DNA from 4 places in the Guyparkeria sp. TX1 genome. Region 1 is predicted to be linked to each of the others. Evidence: predicted binding sites of a transcription regulator. Region 1 holds the regulator's gene; each other region holds the start of a gene.
The links. The regulator FliA, encoded in region 1, starts transcription of late flagellar genes. The targets are predictions, from matches to a motif close to GCTAAAGTTNNNNNNNNNNCNGCCGATA.

Region 1 (4,579 bases):
GAGAAGGCGATCCAGCTGGCGGCCGCCCAGCAGTCGGCCAGCCGGATTGCCGGCGCCTCGGAGCGGCCGGTGGCGAGGGCCGAGCGCGCCGCGCCGGAACAAGCGCCGCGTCCGGCACAGCCGACCGCGGCCGAGGCCAGCGATGCCGCGCCCAAGACCACCGCCGAGATGCTCGCCGAGCGCAGCCGCAAGGCCGAGTCGGCCGGCTCGACCGAATCAAGCGAGACGCTCGCGTCGTCTGCCGCCGACGAGACCGAAGACGACCGTGCCGCCTTCTCCGAGGCGCTCGCCGCCTGGAGCGAGCAGCACGCAGGCCCGTCCGCCGAGTCCCCCGCGAACCATGCCGCCGACGAGCCGGCCGCTCGTTCGTCCAACCGAACCCCGTCGCACTGGGACTGGCTGGTCGAGGATCAGGGCGCGGCCGAGGGGCGCCTGTCGACGCTGACCGAGGAGGTGGCGCAGCTGCGTGACCTGTTCGAACGGCAACTGTCGGTAATGGAATGGCATCGTTTCAGTCAGGCGCACCCTGCCGAGGTCTCCACCGTCCAGCGGCTGCAGGATATCGGCCTGCCGACGGGGCTGGCGCGCGAGCTGGGTCGGGCCGCGGCCCAGGCCCAGCCGGAGCGGGCATTCGTCGAGGCGCTCAAGATGCTTGGCGAGCAGCTCGAGAACCGTGCCGAGGACCCGGTCGAGGCCGGCGGTACCTATGCCTTCGTCGGCCCGACCGGCGTGGGCAAGACCACCACGCTTGCGAAGCTGGCCGCCCGCGCGGTGCTGCACCGTGGGCGCGACTCGGTGGCGCTGATCAGCACGGATCGCTTTCGCATCGGCGCCCAGGAGCAGTTGCGCAACTACGCCCGTATCCTTAACGTGCCATTGCATATTGCCCGTGACGAGACGCATCTGGCGCAGTTGCTCGAGGCCGTGTCCGACCGGCACCTGGTGCTGATCGACACCTCCGGGATGTCGCAGCGCGATTTCCGCATGATGCAGAAACTCGAGGCCCTGATGGGGGCGGGCGAGGCGGTCAAGCTGCTGCTGGTGCTGTCGGCCAATGCCCAGTACCCGGCCCTCGAGGACGTCAAGAAACGCTTTGCCGGCCTGCCGTTGCACGGCACCGTGCTGACCAAGCTCGACGAGACCGTCCTGCTCGGCGGCGGCCTGGCCGCCCTGGTTCGCCCGCTGGCCGGTGTCGACGGTGAGCCGCGTCGCCTGCCGCTGGTTTGCGCGGGGGTCGGCCAGCGCGTCCCGGAGGATCTCTGGTTCCCGAAGGCGGCCGACCTGATCAAGCAGGCCCTGGAAATGGGGCAGTCACAACTCGAACACACCGACCGGGATGATCCGCTGTGGATGCTCAATCAAGCCGGATGACACTCCAGCCCACCATTAGCGGCCACGACCAGGCCGACGGGGCGCGCTACGCCAATGCCAATCGCCCGGTGCGGGTGATCGCCGTGACCAGCGGCAAGGGCGGCGTGGGCAAGACCAACGTCTCGGTCAACCTTTCCGTGGCACTCGCCCGCAGCGGCGAGCGGGTGGTGTTGATGGATGCCGACCTGGGGCTCGGCAACGTCGATGTCCTGCTTGGTCTACAGTCCCGGGGCAATCTGTCCCACGTGCTTTCCGGCGAGGCGACTCTCGACGAGATCATGCTCGAAGGCCCCGAGGGTATCGGCATCCTGCCGGCCGCTAGCGGGGTGGCCAGCATGGCCGGTCTGACGGCCGCCGAGAATGCCGGACTGATCTCGGCCTTCTCCGGCATGCGCTGGCCGGTCGACACCCTGGTCGTCGATTCGGCCGCGGGCATCGCCGACTCGGTGGTGCGCTTCGCCGAGGCTGCCAGCGAGGTCGTGGTGGTGGTCTGCGACGAGCCGGCCTCAATCACCGATGCCTACGCCGTCATCAAGGTGCTATCGCGTGAACACGACGTCACCCGTTTCCACGTGGTCGCAAACATGGTGCGCGATGCTGCCGAGGGCCGGCGCCTGTTCGAGAAACTCTCGGTGGCTGCCAAGCGCTTTCTCGACGTGACGCTCACCCACATGGGGTCGGTGCCGTTCGACGATTACCTGCGTCGGGCCGTGCAGCGTCAGAAGACCGTCGTGCAGCTCTACGGCGGGGCGAAGTCGACGCGGGCGTTCACGGCGATGGCCGACAAGGTCAATCAGTGGCCGGTGCCGCGCGGGCCGCAGGGGCAGTTGCAGTTTTTCGTCGAGCGACTGGTGAACAACGCCGAGCTGGACCCCGAGAACCTGTTATGAATGCACGCGCCATGTATCAGAACGTTCAGGCCGGATCGACCGAAGCCCTGGTGGCCAAGCACGCTGACCTGGTCAAGCGAGTGGCTTTTCACCTGCTCGGGCGTCTGCCCTCCCATGTGCAGGCCGAGGATCTGATACAGGCGGGCATGGTCGGGCTGCTCGACGCTGCCCGCCTGTTCGATGGCGACAAGGGGGCCTCGTTCGAGACCTACGCCGGCTTGCGCATTCGCGGCGCAATGCTCGACGAGGTGCGCCGCAACGACTGGGCGCCGCGCTCGGTCTATCGTCGCCAGCGGGAAATCGCGCAGACGGTGGCCGCCATCGAGGCCGACACCGGTCGCGAGGCGCGAGATGCCGAGGTCTGCGAGCGCATGGGCATCACCCTCAACGAGTACCACGCCGCCATCAGTGATTCCTCCTCGGTACACGTCGGTTCGCTGGATCACGGCGGCGAGGCGGAAAACGAGACCTTCGACATTGCCGACCCGAATAGCCAGCAACCCGACGAGGCGCTGGCCGAGAACCACTTCCAGCGCGATCTTGCCGACTGCATCGACGAGCTGCCGGAACGGGAAAGGCTGGTGATGTCCCTGTACTATGTCGAGGAACTCAACCAAAAAGAGATCGGCGCGGTGCTCGGCGTCAGCGAGTCGCGCGTCTGTCAGATTCACAACAAGGCGATCATGCGGCTCAAGACCGCGATGAACGCCTGGAAATAGGGCGCCGGGTGCAGAAAAGGGCTCAATCTTTTCCGCTCGGCGCCGATAGACCCTCCTACCCACGTTCGAACAAGGCAACCTGCCTGGTACTGACAAACGATCCCAGGGGCGAAAATGGACCGAAACATGAAGATCCTCGTGGTGGACGATTTCTCCACGATGCGCCGGATCATCAAGAACCTCCTCAAGGAGCTTGGCTTCACCAACCTCGAGGAGGCCGATGATGGCCAGACGGCACTGCCACTGCTCCGGCAGGGCAATTTCGATTTCCTCGTGACCGACTGGAACATGCCGGGCATGACCGGCATCGACCTGCTGCGAGCGGTTCGTGCCGACCCGAACCTCGCCAGCCTGCCGGTGCTCATGGTGACCGCCGAGGCCAAGCGGGAACAGATCGTGCTCGCCGCCCAGGAGGGCGTGAACGGCTACATCGTCAAGCCGTTCAACGGCGCCACCCTCAAGGAGAAGATCGACAAGATCTTCGAACGCGTCGAATCGTAGGGCCCCGGGATGACTCAAGTACAGGAGCAGGACTTCCAGCCGGTGGTCGGTCGCGAAAAGCGATTGGCCGACGCCCGCGCATTGGTCGAGGCGATCGAGAACGAAGATTCGTCGAGCGAAGCGCAGCTGATCGGTGAACTCACGGCGGCCTATTCGGGCAATATCTTCGACGAGGTCGGTCGGATGACCCGTGAGGTACATGACACCCTCAGGAGCTTTGCCGAGGACGAGCGACTCGGGGCGCTGGCCGAGGACGAGATGCCGGACGCGCGTGATCGCCTGCGCTACGTGATCACCCTGACCGAGCAGGCTGCGACCCGCACCTTGACGGTCACCGAAGAGGCCACCCCCACGGCGGAGCAGATCGTCGAGCGCTCGCAACGGCTCAAGGACGAGCTGGCTAAAGTCGCCGCCAGCGAAGCCGATAACGCTCGTCTGGGGGGCGTGGTCGAGTCGATGACCCGCTACCTGGACTCGACCACCCGCTGTGGCGAGCGACTCAAGGGGCAGTTCACCGAGATCATGATGGCCCAGGAATTCCAGGATCTGTCCGGTCAGCTCCTGATGCGGGTGATCGATCTGCTCGAGCAGCTCGAGGAAAAGCTCGTCGGGCTGTTGCAGATTACCGCCCCGGTCCGCAATGCCAAGGGAGAGGACAGCAAGTCCGTCGCCCCGGCCGAGCGTGCCGAGGATGGCGTCGGGCCGCAGTTGCCCAGCGCCGGCGATAACGTGGTCAAGAATCAGGACGACGTCGACGATCTACTCGCCAGCCTGGGTTTCTGACCCGGTCGATCGAGGGAAATGCCGGGCCCACGTGGCCGGGCGGGAACGTGGCACACCCCGCCGGGGGTCACAGAGCGCAGTGAGAGGCAAGCATGGCATTCGAACCCGACAACGAGCTGTTGCAGGACTTCCTGATTGAGGCCGGTGAGCTGCTCAACGGGCTGGATCAGCAGCTGATCGAGCTGGAGCAGTCGCCCGATGACGCGGACCGGCTCAATTCGGTGTTCCGCGCCTTCCACACCATCAAGGGTGGGGCCGGCTTCCTCGAGGTGCATCCGCTGGTGGAGGTCTGTCACCGCGCCGAGGACATCTTCA
Region 2 (4,579 bases), 180 kb from region 1:
ATGTCCTGCAGGCCGAATTGCCCGTTGGCGTAGCGGCGGGACACGTTGGCGAACTCAATCATTGCAGCGGGCACCTCGAAAACCTATTGCGCCGTTCGATTGCGGCGTCGCGTGCTCGTTCGCTCTTACCGCTTTGCGTGGAGCAAAAGCGGGGCGCGCGGGGCGCGTGCGAAGCAGGCAGGCCATGGAGGGCCTGCATCCGCCTATCAATTTGATATGTCTCGTCGCTCACTCCGCGGCTCCTTGCACTCGAACTTGCTCATGACGGTTTTGGAGGCACCCGTGCCTCAGTCCGGTTGACGGTCGAGCAGGGCGTCGACGAAGGCGCGCGGGTCGAATGGGCGCAGGTCCTCGGCCTTCTCGCCCACGCCGATGAAATGAATCGGCAGGCCGAGTTCGTCGGCGATGGCGAATACGATGCCCCCCTTGGCCGTGCCGTCGAGTTTGGTGACGATCAGGCCGGTGAGTTTCACCGCCTGGTTGAACTGGCGGGCCTGGACGAGCGCGTTCTGGCCGATGCTCGCATCGATCACCAGCAGCACCTCGTCGGGGGCCTCGGGTTCGGCCTTGGAGATCACGCGGATCAGCTTGCCAAGTTCGTCCATCAGGCCCGATTGCGTGTGCAGGCGCCCGGCGGTGTCGACGATCAGCAGGTCGCTGTTGCGGGCCTTGGCCGAGCTGACCGCGTCGAAGGCGACCGAGGCGGGATCGCCGCGGCCCGGTTCGCCGATCACGCGCACGTCATTGCGCTCGCCCCAGCTGATCAGTTGCTCGACGGCAGCGGCGCGGAAGGTGTCCGCCGCCGCCAGTGTCACGTCGCGGCCCTCGGCCTTGAAGCGATGCGCGAGTTTGCCGATGCTGGTGGTCTTGCCGCCGCCGTTGATGCCACAGACCACCATCACGTGCGGCCGACCCGGTTGCCGGCGTGCCGGCGGCTCGGCTGGCTGCACCGCCTCGAGGCGCTCGACCATCAGGCGGTAAAGGGTTTCGAACAGGTGTTCGGGGTCGTTGACGTGCTTGCGGCTGACCTCGTCGGTCAACTCGTCGATCAGGGCGGCGGTCGTGGCCTGACCGACATCGGCCATGATCAGGCGCGTTTCCAGTTCCTCGATCAGCTCATCGTCGATCTGTTTCTTGCCCAGGAACAGGTCGCCCAGCCCCTCGGTCAGTCCCGACCGGGTCTTGGCCAGTCGACTGAACAGCGAGCCGGACTGCTCCGGCTTGGGCGTCGCCATGGCGGGCGCTTTGCCGGCGGATGGCGACTCGGCGACGGATTCCTGACGCCCGCCGCTCTCTTCCGGTACCGGCGTGGCGGTCGGTTCCTCGGCGACGGCAGGCTCGGTCGGTCGGGCGGTTTCCGGCGCCGGCTCAGGTGCTGGCTGAGCTGGTTGATCGTTTTCGGTTGCTGGTTCGCCTGGGCCAGTGTTGTCGGCCCCGGCCGAATCGACCGCGGGGAGGTCCTGAGGGATGTCGTCATGGACCTTGGCGGCTTCGTTCTTGCGCTTTTTGCGTCTGAGAAATCCGAACATGAAATCGATGGTACCTAGGTTCGCGGCCGATGTTTGGCAGGGCGCAGCGGTGCCCCGCATGGCGCCGACGGAGTTTATCATGCAGGCCATGCCCGGCGGCTTCGGTCACCGGCCACCGGCGGCAGCCACCCGGCGTCGCCCCATCATCCATCAGTGATCGGCAAGGAGAGTCTTCATGCCCAGCACCCCCAAGGGGCGAGGCCCGGCACGCGGCGAGCAGGTGCGCATTATCGGTGGGGAGTGGCGCTCGCGGCGTCTGCGCTTCCCGTCGGCGCGTGATCTGCGCCCGACACCGGACCGCGTGCGCGAGACGTTGTTCAACTGGCTGGGGCAGAGCTTGCCGGGATGGCGGGTGCTCGATCTGTTTGCCGGCAGCGGCGTGCTGGGCATCGAGGCGCTTTCACGCGGAGCCGCGTGGGTGGGATTCGTCGAACGATCGGCGCGGGTGGCGAAAGCGCTGGAGGAAAACCTGGCCCGCATGGATGCTTCACCCGAGCGATTCTCGGTGTGGGCCATGAATGCCCGCCACTGGTTGTCGGCGGTGCCCGAGGCGCTGGACGGGCCGATCGACCTGGTCTTTCTCGACCCGCCGTTCCGTCAGCCCGAGTTGTTGCAGGGGGCACTGGACGCCCTGGCGGAGGCGCCCTGGCTGGCCGAGGATGTGCGGGTGTTTGTCGAGGGCGCGGCGCTCGAGTCGCTCAGGCTTCCGGATGGTTTCATCGTGAGCCGTGAGACGCGAGCCGGGGAGAGCCGTTCGCTATTGCTCGAACGGCGGGCCTGATGTCTCAGGCATCGCCCAGCGTCCGGCCACGGTTGCCGGCGTTGTGCTCGGTGCCGCCGGCGGTGTAGAGCGAGCCTGCCGGCTCGTCGCGCTGGGTCAGGAAATCGATCCGTTCACCGAGGAAATGATCGATGCGCCGCAGGGCCATCAGGTTGGTCTCCGAGAGGTCACGAAAGTGGCGGGCGGTGCTCTTGAGTTCGTCCCAGGTGGCGTTCGCGGATGCGTTCTCGCGTTCCAGTGCCGTTTGGGTGTCGGTCTCGCCCACAGCCGCCAACCACTCCAGCCGAGCCTGTTCGGCCTCGGCCAGTGCCTGATTGTGTTCGCGGATCTGGCGGAAGACCTCGTCGAACTCGTCGAGTGACGGGGTTTCCTGGCGTCGCAGCAGGGCGGCGAGTGCCTGGTGGTCGTCGAGCAGCGCCCGTGCCGGCTCGAGCATGTCGGCCAGCCAGCCGGTGGGCGAGGGGTTGTTATTGGCGGGGGCGCTGGTATCGAACTGGGTCATTTTGGGTGCCTGCTTGGCGTTCCTGCTTGATGTTCACGAATAACGGGAAGTCAGCATGAGCATACGAATTGTCCGCGCCCAATAGAAGCACCCCGGTCGGGTCATCCCGCCGGGGTGTCTTGTGCCGCGCCTGGCCGGCGCCCTGGTCATCCAGGGATTAGAGCGATTAGAGCGTCTCGAACTGGCGCAGCTTCTCGGCGATCCGGCCGGAATCGATCTGGTATTCGCCCTGGCTGATCAAATCCTTGATGCGATCGACCTTGGCTTGATCGAAGGGGGCGGATTCGGCCAGCGCCTGACCCATTTCCTGGAGCTGGGAAGCCCCGCTGGAGAGCGTCACGGCGTCATCCTCCTTGATGCCCGTCGTCGCGCTGCCGGCTGCTTGTTGGCCCTCGCCCTTGGCCTCGGCCCGATTACGGGACGAGTCCAGCGAGGAATTCGGGCCCAGATTGCGCGGGCCGAAGCCGTTGATTTCGTTTGCCATGGTGATTGATCCTTCCTGTCTCGGACAACGTGTCCGCGCCGTGGCACGGGCCCGACTGGCAGGCGTCTAGGTTAACTCAAAATGTCCCGTCGCCCTTGAGCATCGGCCGGTCAACGCAAAACTTTAGCGCCAACTGAAATACTTTTGAAAATTGACGATCATCGTCGGATTCCTGTCACCCGTTTAGCGGCCGATCGCCTCGACGGTGCGACTGTCGACCACGACGGTCTCGATCACGTTGCCGGAGCCGGTGTTCTTCACCTTGACTCGCTGCCCCACACCGGCGCGGCCCTGTACCTCGCCGGTCGAGCCGACCACGAACCCGCCATGGCCGACCTGGATGGAGACGATGTCGCCACGCTCGACCACCGCGTTGATGCCCAGGTTGTGCGCGGTCACCAATTGCCCCGACTGTAGAGGTTGAGTCGCCATCATGCCGACAAGTTCCGCCGGGTCGGTGTAGTACTGACGGCGGGCGCGGTTGGCATCTACGGTGGCCAGATCCAGATCCTCGATGCTCAGCACGTCACCGGCGGCCAGTGGCCGGGCGGCAACCACCGCCTGCTGACGGCGGGAGAGTTCGACCGGGACGTAGATGCGCCAGGGCGAGTTGCCGTGACAACTGACCTTCACCGTCTGGCGGCCGCGATTGAGGTTGAGCGGGCGGCCCTCGTTGATCTCCAGTGCCTGATCGCACACACCCAGGCGTAGCCGCGGATCGAGTCGCCCGGCTCGCAGGGTGAGCTGATCATTGCCGCTTTCCTGCGCGTCGAGGAACGCCTCCATGGCCTGGCTGACCTGCATCTGAACGGTCTCGGGGGCGTCGCCCGGCTCGGCTTGCGCCAAGACCGGTGCCAGTAACCAGCCGGCCAGCATCAGCATCGAACACAGCAAGGCCTTGCTGGCTGGTGTGCCTTTCGGTCGGGCGATAACGCGGGAATTACTCATCGGGATGCAATCATGACCTCGGGTTGCTTGCACCGCGTTGTTAAGCACTTACCATGCCACTCCCTGCGTCCGGCGTCCTTCTCTCCGACGCTGCGGCGGGGTGGGCGCAACCCTCGGACGACTGCGCTACCATGCCGGTACGACGTCGTTGCCGAATCGTTGAAGCGGATCGGTCAGATCAGCCCGGTCGAAGGGGCGGGATTGAGTGCGATGCTAAAGATTGCGTCGACCGGGCCGATACCACGTCTGATTAACAAAGACTCCCCGCCACTTTCTGCGTCACCAGGACAGGACTAGCCGTGAAAAGCAACGTGATGTCATCAGTCGATTCCCGT
Region 3 (4,579 bases), 160 kb from region 1:
TGCAGCAGCGCGCCGGTGGTCACCATCTCCGTGTACAGCCGTGCGTGCCGGCTCAGCTGGCGGGCGAGAAGCCGGTAATGCCGATCCGTCCAGTCCAGCATCGGGGCAATGCAGAAGCGCCAGGGGCTGGGCGACGGCGTCGGGGCAGGGGCGGTTGATGGGCTCGGATCGGTCATGACGGCGGTTCGCTCTCTCAGGGAGCGGCATTGTAGCGGGGGTAATGCCGAACGTCAGGGCAGTAAGGCCTTGATGATGGCGCTCAACCCGGCGATCGCCGCGATGCCGAGAATGATCGGACGCAGCGCACCGAACGGGATGCGGTTGACCAGGTGCCCCGAGGCCAGGAAGCCGGCCAGTGTGCCGGGCAGGAGGGTGGCGAACAGCCACCACTCTCGGGTACCGATGAAACCACTGAAGAACAGGGCCACGGCACTCGCCAGGCTCGCGAACAGGAAGAAGGCGGAGAGATTGGCCCGCACCAACGGCCCCTGCTCGTTCTGGTAGATCAGGGCGATTGGCGGCCCACCCACGGCGGTGATGGTGCCCATGTAGCCCGAGGCGGCCCCGGCGATCACGCTGTTGCGCGGATTGAGGGCCGGATGGATGCCGACCACGCTCAAGACAACGGCGAGCAGGATGAGGATGCCGAAGGCGAGTTCGAAGCCCCGCGCGGTGAGCAGCGCCAGGGTCACGACGGCGAGCAGTGTGCCGACGATGTCGCCACCAATGGCGAATCGCACCGGGCGGAAACTCAGACTCGAGCGGCTGCGCCACAGGATCAGGACGGTCAGCAGCACGGCGTTGAGGATCAACGGGCCGGGCAGGAACAGCGGGCTGATCAGAAACAGCAACGGCGCCGATAGGGTGCCGATGCCGTAGCCGGCCAGCCCCTGCAGAAAGGCGCCGGCGAAGATGGCGAGGTTGGCCAGCAGCAATTGAAGAAGGGTGATGTCGTCCACGGGGCCTCGCGAGGGGCTGGCAACGAAAAATCCCCGGCGGGGCCGGGGATGACGGAACCGTTGGGCCATCGCTCACGCGATGGGGCCAATGGCCGATTGGATCAGGCGTAGGTGTTGATTTGACCGCCGACCGGACCATCGCTGGCCGCGGTGCTGGTCTGGCCACCACTCTGGCCGATCGACTCGATCAGCGGCGCCATTGCCTGCTCCTGCGTGTCCATCGCCTGTTTCTGTACGCGCACACCCACTTCCTGTGCCAGTTGTGCGTTCGCCATGGCAGTTTGCATGCTGCCGGCGGCGGATACCGAGTCGGCCATGATGCCTCCTCCGTCGAAACGTGAGTTTATGGGCATATCACTAGCCGTGAATATGCTCGACGCACGATCAGTGTACGCTGCTCCGCCTTTGAATTCACCTTCGCCAAAACGGCTTTCTGGCGCCCTTTGCATAAGGGTTCGCTAATTTGCGTGGGCAGGCTAAAGGTTTGCCTGCTTCGGCCGAAAAATCGATCGAAAGAAATTATCGCAAGTCATCGGTCTCAAGGAGTCGTAATGAACCGGCTGAACAACACCACCAAGATCCTTCTGGCGTTTGCCGTGTCCGCCGTGCTGTTTATCGGCGCACTCGGCTACGCGCTGATCCAGATGGACTCCGTCTCGGCGGAATACAAGCGCGTACAACTGGAGGACAACGCCCGTGTCGAGGCGTTGCAGGACATCATGAGCAACGGCCTGCTGGGTGGTGTGGCGACCCGAAACAAGGTCTTCCGTCCCAATCTCGAGGCGGCGATCAAGGTCGCCGGCAAGACCGACGAAGTGGTGCGTGCCGCCTTGGTCGAGGCCCGTTCGCTCACCTCGGCGGACAACGCCGAGGCCCAGGGCCTGCTCGATGACATCGAGACCCGCTGGGAACGCGTCATGGCGGCCCGCTTGGCGGTCTTCGACCAGGTCGATGCCGGCAATATCGAGCGCGCCCAGCAGATCCTGGTGCAGGACGAGCATCCGGACTGGCAGCAGATCCGCAAGAACATCCAGTCGCTGATCGCCACGGCCAAGGAGCGCGAGGATGCACGTACAGAGGCGGCCGAGGACCACATGCTCGAGGCGCGCGCGGCCACCTTGTTCATCGGTGCCGTGGCACTGGGCGTGGGTATCTTCCTGCTGGTGCTGGTAATGGCGACCTTTACCCGCCGCATCCATCGCGTGATTCGCGCCATGGAGGACATTGCCGAAGGCGAGGGTGACCTGACCCGCCGACTGCCGGTGACCGGCAACGACGAGTTCGCCAAGCTCTCCCGCGCCTTCAACCGCTTCGTCGAGCGCATCCACAACCTCGTCCACGAGATTACCGATTCGACTGGCCAGCTCGCCGCCTCGGCCGAGGAAATGTCGATGATCACGCGCCAGTCGCGCGAGAGCACCCACGAGCAGAACGAGCAGACTCAGATGGTGGCCTCGGCGATCGAGGAGCTGACCGCTACCACCCGCGAGATCGCCGAGAACACCAACCAGACCGCGAGTGCCTCCAACGAGACCGAGGAGGTCACGCACAACGGTCAGCAGGCCCTCAAGCGCTCGATGGATACCGTGCATGAGCTGATGGGCTCGATGCGCAACACCGCCGAGTCGATCGGCGAGCTCGAGTCGCAGACCAAGGACATCGGCAAGGTGCTCGACGTGATCCAGGGCGTGGCCGAGCAGACCAACCTGCTGGCCCTGAACGCGGCTATCGAGGCGGCCCGAGCCGGCGAACAGGGCCGGGGCTTTGCGGTGGTGGCCGAAGAGGTGCGCAACCTCGCCAGCCGCACGCAACAGTCCACCGAGGAGATCAAGGGCATCATCGACGGCCTGCGCGAGCGGGCGCATCGGACGGTCGAGGCAATGGAAGTCAGCCAGTCACAGGGCGAGGCGACGCTGGAGGCGGTCAACGAGACCGACGAGTCGCTGGATGCGGTGGTGCGCCACGTCAATCACATCAACGAGATGACCATGCAGATTGCCACCGCCGCCGAGGAGCAGTCGGCCACGGTCGAAGAGGTCAATCGCAACCTCGAGCGCATCCGCGCCAAGAGCGAGGAGCTCGACGATGCCTCGCAGCAGGTATCCACCGCGGGTGGTGACCTCACGCGGTTGTCGGCCAACCTCGACGGGCTGGTCAATCGCTTCAAGACCTGAGGCGATATCGACGTCATGAACGTACGAAGGCCGGCAATTCAAATATGCCGGCCTTTTTCGTTGCTGTTGTGATGAGGGCGCTGGTTACCGCGGTGCGGGGTCTTCCCGTCAGAGGGGGCTGCGGCCCAGACGTCGCACGAATGGCAGGCGTCGCCAGAGGCTGGGGCGGGTATCGGTCAGATCCCGACAGGTCTCGCACTGGCCGGCGCGCGGGCGCCGAGCGGTGAGCGGTTCGACCCGCATTGGTGATGGTCCGCAACCCGGCTCCCAGGCCGAGAGCGGTTCCTCGTGGATCATCACGTCGGCACCGGGGAAGGTGCGTAGCAGCTTGGCCTCGATCTCGTCACCGATCTGGTGCGCGCGGTTGAGATCGATGTGATTGTCGAGATACAGGTACAGCTGGATGATCATCGTCTGCCCGGCCAGGCGGGTGCGGATCTGGTTGACGGCATGCACCGACGGGTGAGCCGTGGCGATCTGCGCGATGCGCATCTCGGTGCCGTCGAGCACCTCCCGGTCCATCAGGTGATCGAGTGCCTCCCGGCCGACCTTCCACGCGCTGTAGAGCACGAAGATGCCCACCAGGGCACCGAAGATCGGATCGATCCAGTTCAGGCCATAGCCGGCGAGGATCAGCACGGCGATGGTCGAGGCATTGACCAGAAAGTCCATGCTGTAGTGCGAGGCGTCGGCCTTGATCGCCGGCGAGCGCGTTTTGACGATCACGTAGCGTTGGAAGGTGATCAGGGCGAGCGTTGCCACCATCGAGAAGATCATCACCGCCACGCCCCACTCGACCGCGTCGATCTCTTGAGGACGAATCAGGCGCTGCAGGGCCTCGATCAGCAGAAACACGCCGGAGCCGGCGATGAAGGTTGCCTGGGCCAGGGCGGCCAGTGGCTCGGCCTTGCCGTGCCCGTAGCGATGGTCCTCGTCGGGCGGCTGCAGCGCGATGCGCACCGCTACCAGCGTGACCAGCGAGGCGAGCAGGTCCATGGTCGAATCAATCAGCGAGGCGAGCATGCTCACCGAGTTGGTGGTGATGCTCGCCGCGAGCTTGAGCGCGATCAGCGTCAGGGCAAGCGTCACCGAAGCGGTGGTGACCATGCGCAGCAGCTTGGCGTGTGGATTGTGCATCGGGTGATCGTCGCCTTGTCGGGGTCGCGGTCAAGCCTCGCTACCGGCGGGTTGCCCCGTCGGCGGGAAAGTTAGTCAAGACTAATACCGAACTGAATTGGTACCATTTTAATGCAGCCCGGCGACGACCGCCAGTCCTTCCATTCAGGGCGTCAATGCGAGCTTGCCGGCTGTGTCTGCAAATTGCGGCGAAACCGCCTCCCGATGCGCCGTGCTTGGGCGCTCCGGCCGGCTCGTCTACCATCGTGACACTGCCTCACTCGCCGGGCGGCCCCCGGCGGTGGCCCCAAAATGAAAGGCCCCAACGGT
Region 4 (4,579 bases), 180 kb from region 1:
GCGAGGTAGACCCATATCGCGTTTTTAGGCGCGGCCTCGGGCGGGATGACGGTCACGTCGTCCAGGTCGATCGGAAAGGCGCGCCAATGGCCGCGGTGCCCCCGGGGTCGTTCGGGTGGCTCGATCTGGTGCCGCGCAATGGCGACGAGATCGTGATCCGTCAGTCGGTTGGCGAGCCGTTGGGCGATATCGCCGTAGCCGATCAGGACAATGGGGTGGCGATTGGGTTGAGGGTCGGATTGCATGCGGTGGGTCGTCGAGGTTGTGGCGAGGGCGTTAAGCCTAGCCGTTGCTCCACGCGCCTGCACGCGCGCTTCACGGATTGAGTGGCACGCCAGTGAATCGAGACCGTCATGAAAAGACCCGCCATGAGGCGGGTCTCTGCGTTTCGGGTCTAGCGTTGGCGGTGCTTACAGCTTGAAGCCGGCCAGCCGCGCCTGCAGTTCTTCGGCGAGGCGGGCGAGTTCGGCCGAGGCCGTCTTGGTCTGGGTGGCTCCCTGTGCCGATTCCTCGCTGATCTGCGCAATGGTCTGTACGTTGCGGTTGACCTCTTCGGCCACGGCGCTCTGCTGTTCGGCGGCACTGGCGATCTGGAAGTTCAGGTCGTTGATGCCGTTTACACCGTTGGCGATTTCGCCCAGGGCCGCCTCGGTTTCCGACATGGCCTGGGTGCTGTGATCGACCTGGTTGTGGGCGCGCTGCATTGCGGCCACGGCGGCATTCGAGCGTGATTGCAGCCGGTCGATCATGCCGTGGATTTCCTCGGTGGAGCCCTGGGTGCGTGAGGCCAGCGCGCGGACTTCCTCGGCGACCACCGCGAAGCCTCGGCCATGCTCGCCGGCGCGGGCCGCCTCGATCGCAGCATTCAGGGCCAGCAGGTTGGTCTGGTCGGCGATCGCGCCGATCACGTCGAGCACCTTGCCGATCTCCTCGGATTCCGCCTTGAGCGAATCGATGGTGTCCGAGGACTGGCGGATCTCGTCGGAGAGGATGCCGACCGCGTTCACGGCATTGCCGAGGATGGTCTGGCCGTGCTTGGCCGAGTCGTTGGCCGCCTGGGCGCTGCTGGAGGCGTCCGATGCATTGCGGGCGACGTCCTCAACGGTGGCGGTCATCTCGTTCATGGCCGCGGCAACCTGCTCGATCTCCTGCATCTGGCGGGCCACGCCGCGATCGGTCTGCTCGGAGACCGCCGAGGTCTCTTCGGCGGCCGACGCGAGTTGCTCGGAGGCTTCGCCGATGCGCTTGAGGGTGTCGCGCAGGGATTCGCGCGCGGTGTTCATGTGCGTGATGATCTCGGCAATCTCGTCACGGCTGTCAAGCGTCACCGGCTCGTTGAGGTTGCCCTCGGCGAAGTTGGTGGCAAAGCGATCGGCCGCCTTCAGGCCACGGGTCACCCCATGGATGATCCAGGCGGCGATGGCGATGATGATCAGCACGTTGAGCAGCGTGATGCCGATCGAGATCAACACGTCCTGCTCGACCCGCTCGCTGGTGCGCTCAAGCTCTTCCTCCATGTTGCCGCGCAGGATGCCCTCGTAATGGCTCGCTGCCTGCTCGAAACTCGGCAGCACCTCGGTGAGCGTGAGGATGAGCAGGGCCTGGGCGCCGACGAAGTTGCCTTCCTCGAGCTTTTCGATCAACGGCACGAAGGCGACGTTGACCAGTTCTTCCTGCGTGGCGAACAGTGCCTGCTGAGCCTCGTTGGATTCGGTCTGGCGATGCTTGATGGCGGCGATCTTGGCGTTGACGTCTTCCAGCGCGGCGAGGTTGTCGCGGATGATATCCATGTGCTGGTCGATGCCGTGGGCGTGCATGGCGGCAGTGCGCCCCTGCGGGTCGTGTTGCAGCGCCAGCAGCGACTGGGTGGTCATCTGGTTGAGCAATTGCACTGACGTGCCGACATGGTCGATCGGCATGATGCGCAACTCGTGGTTCTTCTCGGCGAGTTCATGGCCCTTGAGCTCGGCATAAATGCCGAAAAGGCTGGTGCCGACGGTGGCCGCGCCGGCAAGGACCACGAGGAGGATGAGTTTGGCCTTGATCGTCATGGTGGTGGCAATGCTCCTGTAGTGGCTCGAGTCGCCCTGTGGTCACTCTGGCAACAGCGCGCCGTTCTATGAGTGGCGCGTCGGTGAGGGGGCTCTCGCTCGTCTTATTGGTTCTATCGGTCGACCGGCGCCCGACTTTAGCGACGCGCGTGACTTTTCGTCCGCGTCGCGGTGAGTGGCTGCAGTGCTAGCCAGAATCGTGCCGAAGGGGGAAGCGCTGATCTGATGCGGTTTCTTTCGAAAGCGACGTCGCCAGCGCAGGCTGAGGGTCAATGGTTTGACGTACGCTCGCGGATTCGTTGACGTCCGAAACAAAAAGCCCCACGCCGAGTGGCGCGGGGCTTGCCGTCGTCGAACGGGGCGATTGATTAGCCGCCGCTTTGCTCGATTGCCTGCAGCATGACGTTTGCCGGACGATAGCCAGGCATGGCCGCGCCGTTGGGCAGGATGGTGTACGGGGTGCCGCTCATGCCGAGACGGTTGGAGAGGGCCATGTTCTCTTTGATCATGTCGTTGTGGCATGCCTCGGCATCAACCGAGTCGCCCTTCATGGCGCGATCGAGCGCCTCTTTCGGGTCATCCGCACACGCTACCTTCGAGGAGAGCTCGAAGCCTTTCGAGCCCGGCCCTTGCCGCGGCGTGAGGATGTAGGTCACCTCGACACCGGCCTCACGCAGTTTCGGCAGTTCCTTGTGGAGCTTGTCGCAGAATGGGCAGGTGGGGTCGGTCAGAATGGTGATCGAGTGCTTGGTCTCGCCTTCGGCCGGGTAGACCAGCTTGCGCTCATCGGAGATGTCCTCAAGGGTCGTCAGGCGCTGGGAATCCTGCTTGCCCTGGGTCAGGTTCTGTCGGCTCTCGACGTCGATCAGGTCACCGGCGATCAGGTACTTGCCGTCGGCCGTGACGTAGGCGATCTGCCCGTTGGAGGTCAGCTCGTAGATGCCCTTGGCGGGCGTCTCCTCGATCGAGTCGATCGGCACGCCCGGCATGTGCTCTTGAATGCTGGCGGTAATCGAGTCCTTGTCATCCGCGAGGACCGCGGTGGTCGGCAGGGCTAGGGCGAAGGCCAGCGGCAGGGCGGTCAGTCCGCGGCGGGAGGCAAGCGGAAAGCGTGTGTTTCGCATCGTGTAGTCAACCTGGGTTTGTATGGCTATGTCCGGATATTTGACCGGCGGCTCGGTTGGAGTACCGAGCGCCGTCGGGGTTCCATTGTGTCATCTGTGGGTCGTCCGGCGAATTCCAACCTTTCCTGGCGCGTCCTGCACAAGCGGATTTGACGGAACGTTGCCCTTGGAGATGCCTGGGGGGGTGCCCGCGGGGCGGCCTCAGCCGCGCGGGTGGTGCTCGGCGTGCAGGGCCTGCAGGCGAGCGGTGGCGACGTGGGTGTAGATCTGGGTGGTCGACAGATCGGCGTGACCGAGCAGCATCTGCAGGGCGCGCAGATCCGCCCCGTGGTTGAGCAGGTGCGTGGCGAAGGCATGTCGCAGGGTATGGGGCGAGGGTAGGCGCGCCAGCCCTGCGTGGCGGGCGTGATGCTTGAGCCGATACCAGAACGCCTGACGGGTCAGGGGAGCGGCCCGGCTGGTGACGAATACCGCGGCGGTCTGTCGCTCGCCCAGCATGGCCGGGCGGCCTTCGTCGAGGTAGCGGCGCAGCCAGTCGATCGCCTCGTCGCCGATCGGCACCAGGCGTTCGCGTCCCCCCTTGCCCGTGATGCGTGCCAGGCCGTGGGCGAGGTGGATCTCGTTGAGGGTCAGGTTGACCAATTCGGAAACCCGCAGCCCGGTGGCGTAGAGCGTTTCGAGCATCGCGCGGTCGCGCAGGCCCAGCGGAGAGCCGGTGTCGGGGGCATTCAGCAGGCCCTCGACGTCGGCCTCGCTCAGATCGGTCGGCAGGGCGCGCGGACGGCGCGGTGCCGGCAGGTCGGTGGCCGGGTTGGGCTGGATCAGGCCTTCGCGATTGGCCCAGGCATAGAACCGGCGCAGCGCGGAACGCATGCGGCCCACGGAGCGCGGGGCCGCTCCCTCGGCCAGTCGCTCGCCGAGCAGGCGGTTCAGGGCATTGCCGTCGGCATCGGCGAGAGCATGGCTTTCGTCCAGGGCGGCGGTACCCGACAGGCGGCGCGCGGTCAGCTCCAGGTCGCGTCGATAGGCCGCACGACTGTTATCGGCCAGGTTTTCCTCCAGCCAAAGGGCCTCGATGAAGGCCGTGATCAATTCGTCGTCCCGCATCAGGCGAGCCCTCGGTGGATCGTGTTCGTCGGCAGACAGTATGACGTGTCGGATCGGAACCATGGCAGCGAAACGCTTGATCTGGCAATGGATCGGCGAGGATTCCCCACCTTTTCAGACCGGTTGTCCACTCTTTTATCCACAATCAGGCCGCCTTTTGTGCCGACTTACCACAGCCGGCGCGAGGGTGCCAAGCCCTGCGGGGCCGATAGCCGGTCAGCGGCGATTTTAAATCTTAAGTCTTATACATAACAACATGTTATGAATTTACATGCGGTGAGTCGATTGTGCTGGCCA

Region 2: the regulator FliA is predicted to act here: its motif matches at 3,397-3,424, upstream of flgM (flagellar biosynthesis anti-sigma factor FlgM).
Region 3: the regulator FliA is predicted to act here: its motif matches at 1,435-1,462, upstream of VWP12_RS05685 (methyl-accepting chemotaxis protein).
Region 4: the regulator FliA is predicted to act here: its motif matches at 2,166-2,193, upstream of VWP12_RS04185 (methyl-accepting chemotaxis protein).

Annotation. Positions count from the first base shown of each region.
Region 1 is NZ_CP144142.1:1,057,604-1,062,182, forward strand. It holds gene flhF (flagellar biosynthesis protein FlhF) at 1-1,371, shown strand, start outside; gene VWP12_RS04975 (MinD/ParA family protein) at 1,368-2,261, shown strand; gene VWP12_RS04980 (RNA polymerase sigma factor FliA) at 2,258-2,980, shown strand; gene cheY (chemotaxis response regulator CheY) at 3,095-3,481, shown strand; gene VWP12_RS04990 (protein phosphatase CheZ) at 3,491-4,264, shown strand; gene VWP12_RS04995 (chemotaxis protein CheA) at 4,357-4,579, shown strand, end outside.
Region 2 is NZ_CP144142.1:1,235,442-1,240,020, forward strand. It holds gene VWP12_RS05775 (cell division ATP-binding protein FtsE) at 1-62, opposite strand, end outside; gene ftsY (signal recognition particle-docking protein FtsY) at 288-1,529, opposite strand; gene rsmD (16S rRNA (guanine(966)-N(2))-methyltransferase RsmD) at 1,705-2,310, shown strand; gene flgN (flagellar export chaperone FlgN) at 2,315-2,812, opposite strand; gene flgM (flagellar biosynthesis anti-sigma factor FlgM) at 2,979-3,296, opposite strand; gene flgA (flagellar basal body P-ring formation chaperone FlgA) at 3,480-4,244, opposite strand; gene VWP12_RS05805 (chemotaxis protein) at 4,544-4,579, shown strand, end outside.
Region 3 is NZ_CP144142.1:1,213,899-1,218,477, forward strand. It holds gene dusA (tRNA dihydrouridine(20/20a) synthase DusA) at 1-176, opposite strand, end outside; gene VWP12_RS05675 (sulfite exporter TauE/SafE family protein) at 231-959, opposite strand; gene VWP12_RS05680 (YjfB family protein) at 1,061-1,276, opposite strand; gene VWP12_RS05685 (methyl-accepting chemotaxis protein) at 1,511-3,133, shown strand; gene VWP12_RS05690 (cation diffusion facilitator family transporter) at 3,242-4,270, opposite strand.
Region 4 is NZ_CP144142.1:879,630-884,208, forward strand. It holds gene VWP12_RS04180 (NAD-dependent epimerase/dehydratase family protein) at 1-245, opposite strand, end outside; gene VWP12_RS04185 (methyl-accepting chemotaxis protein) at 411-2,051, opposite strand; gene VWP12_RS04190 (DsbC family protein) at 2,420-3,175, opposite strand; gene xerD (site-specific tyrosine recombinase XerD) at 3,377-4,282, opposite strand.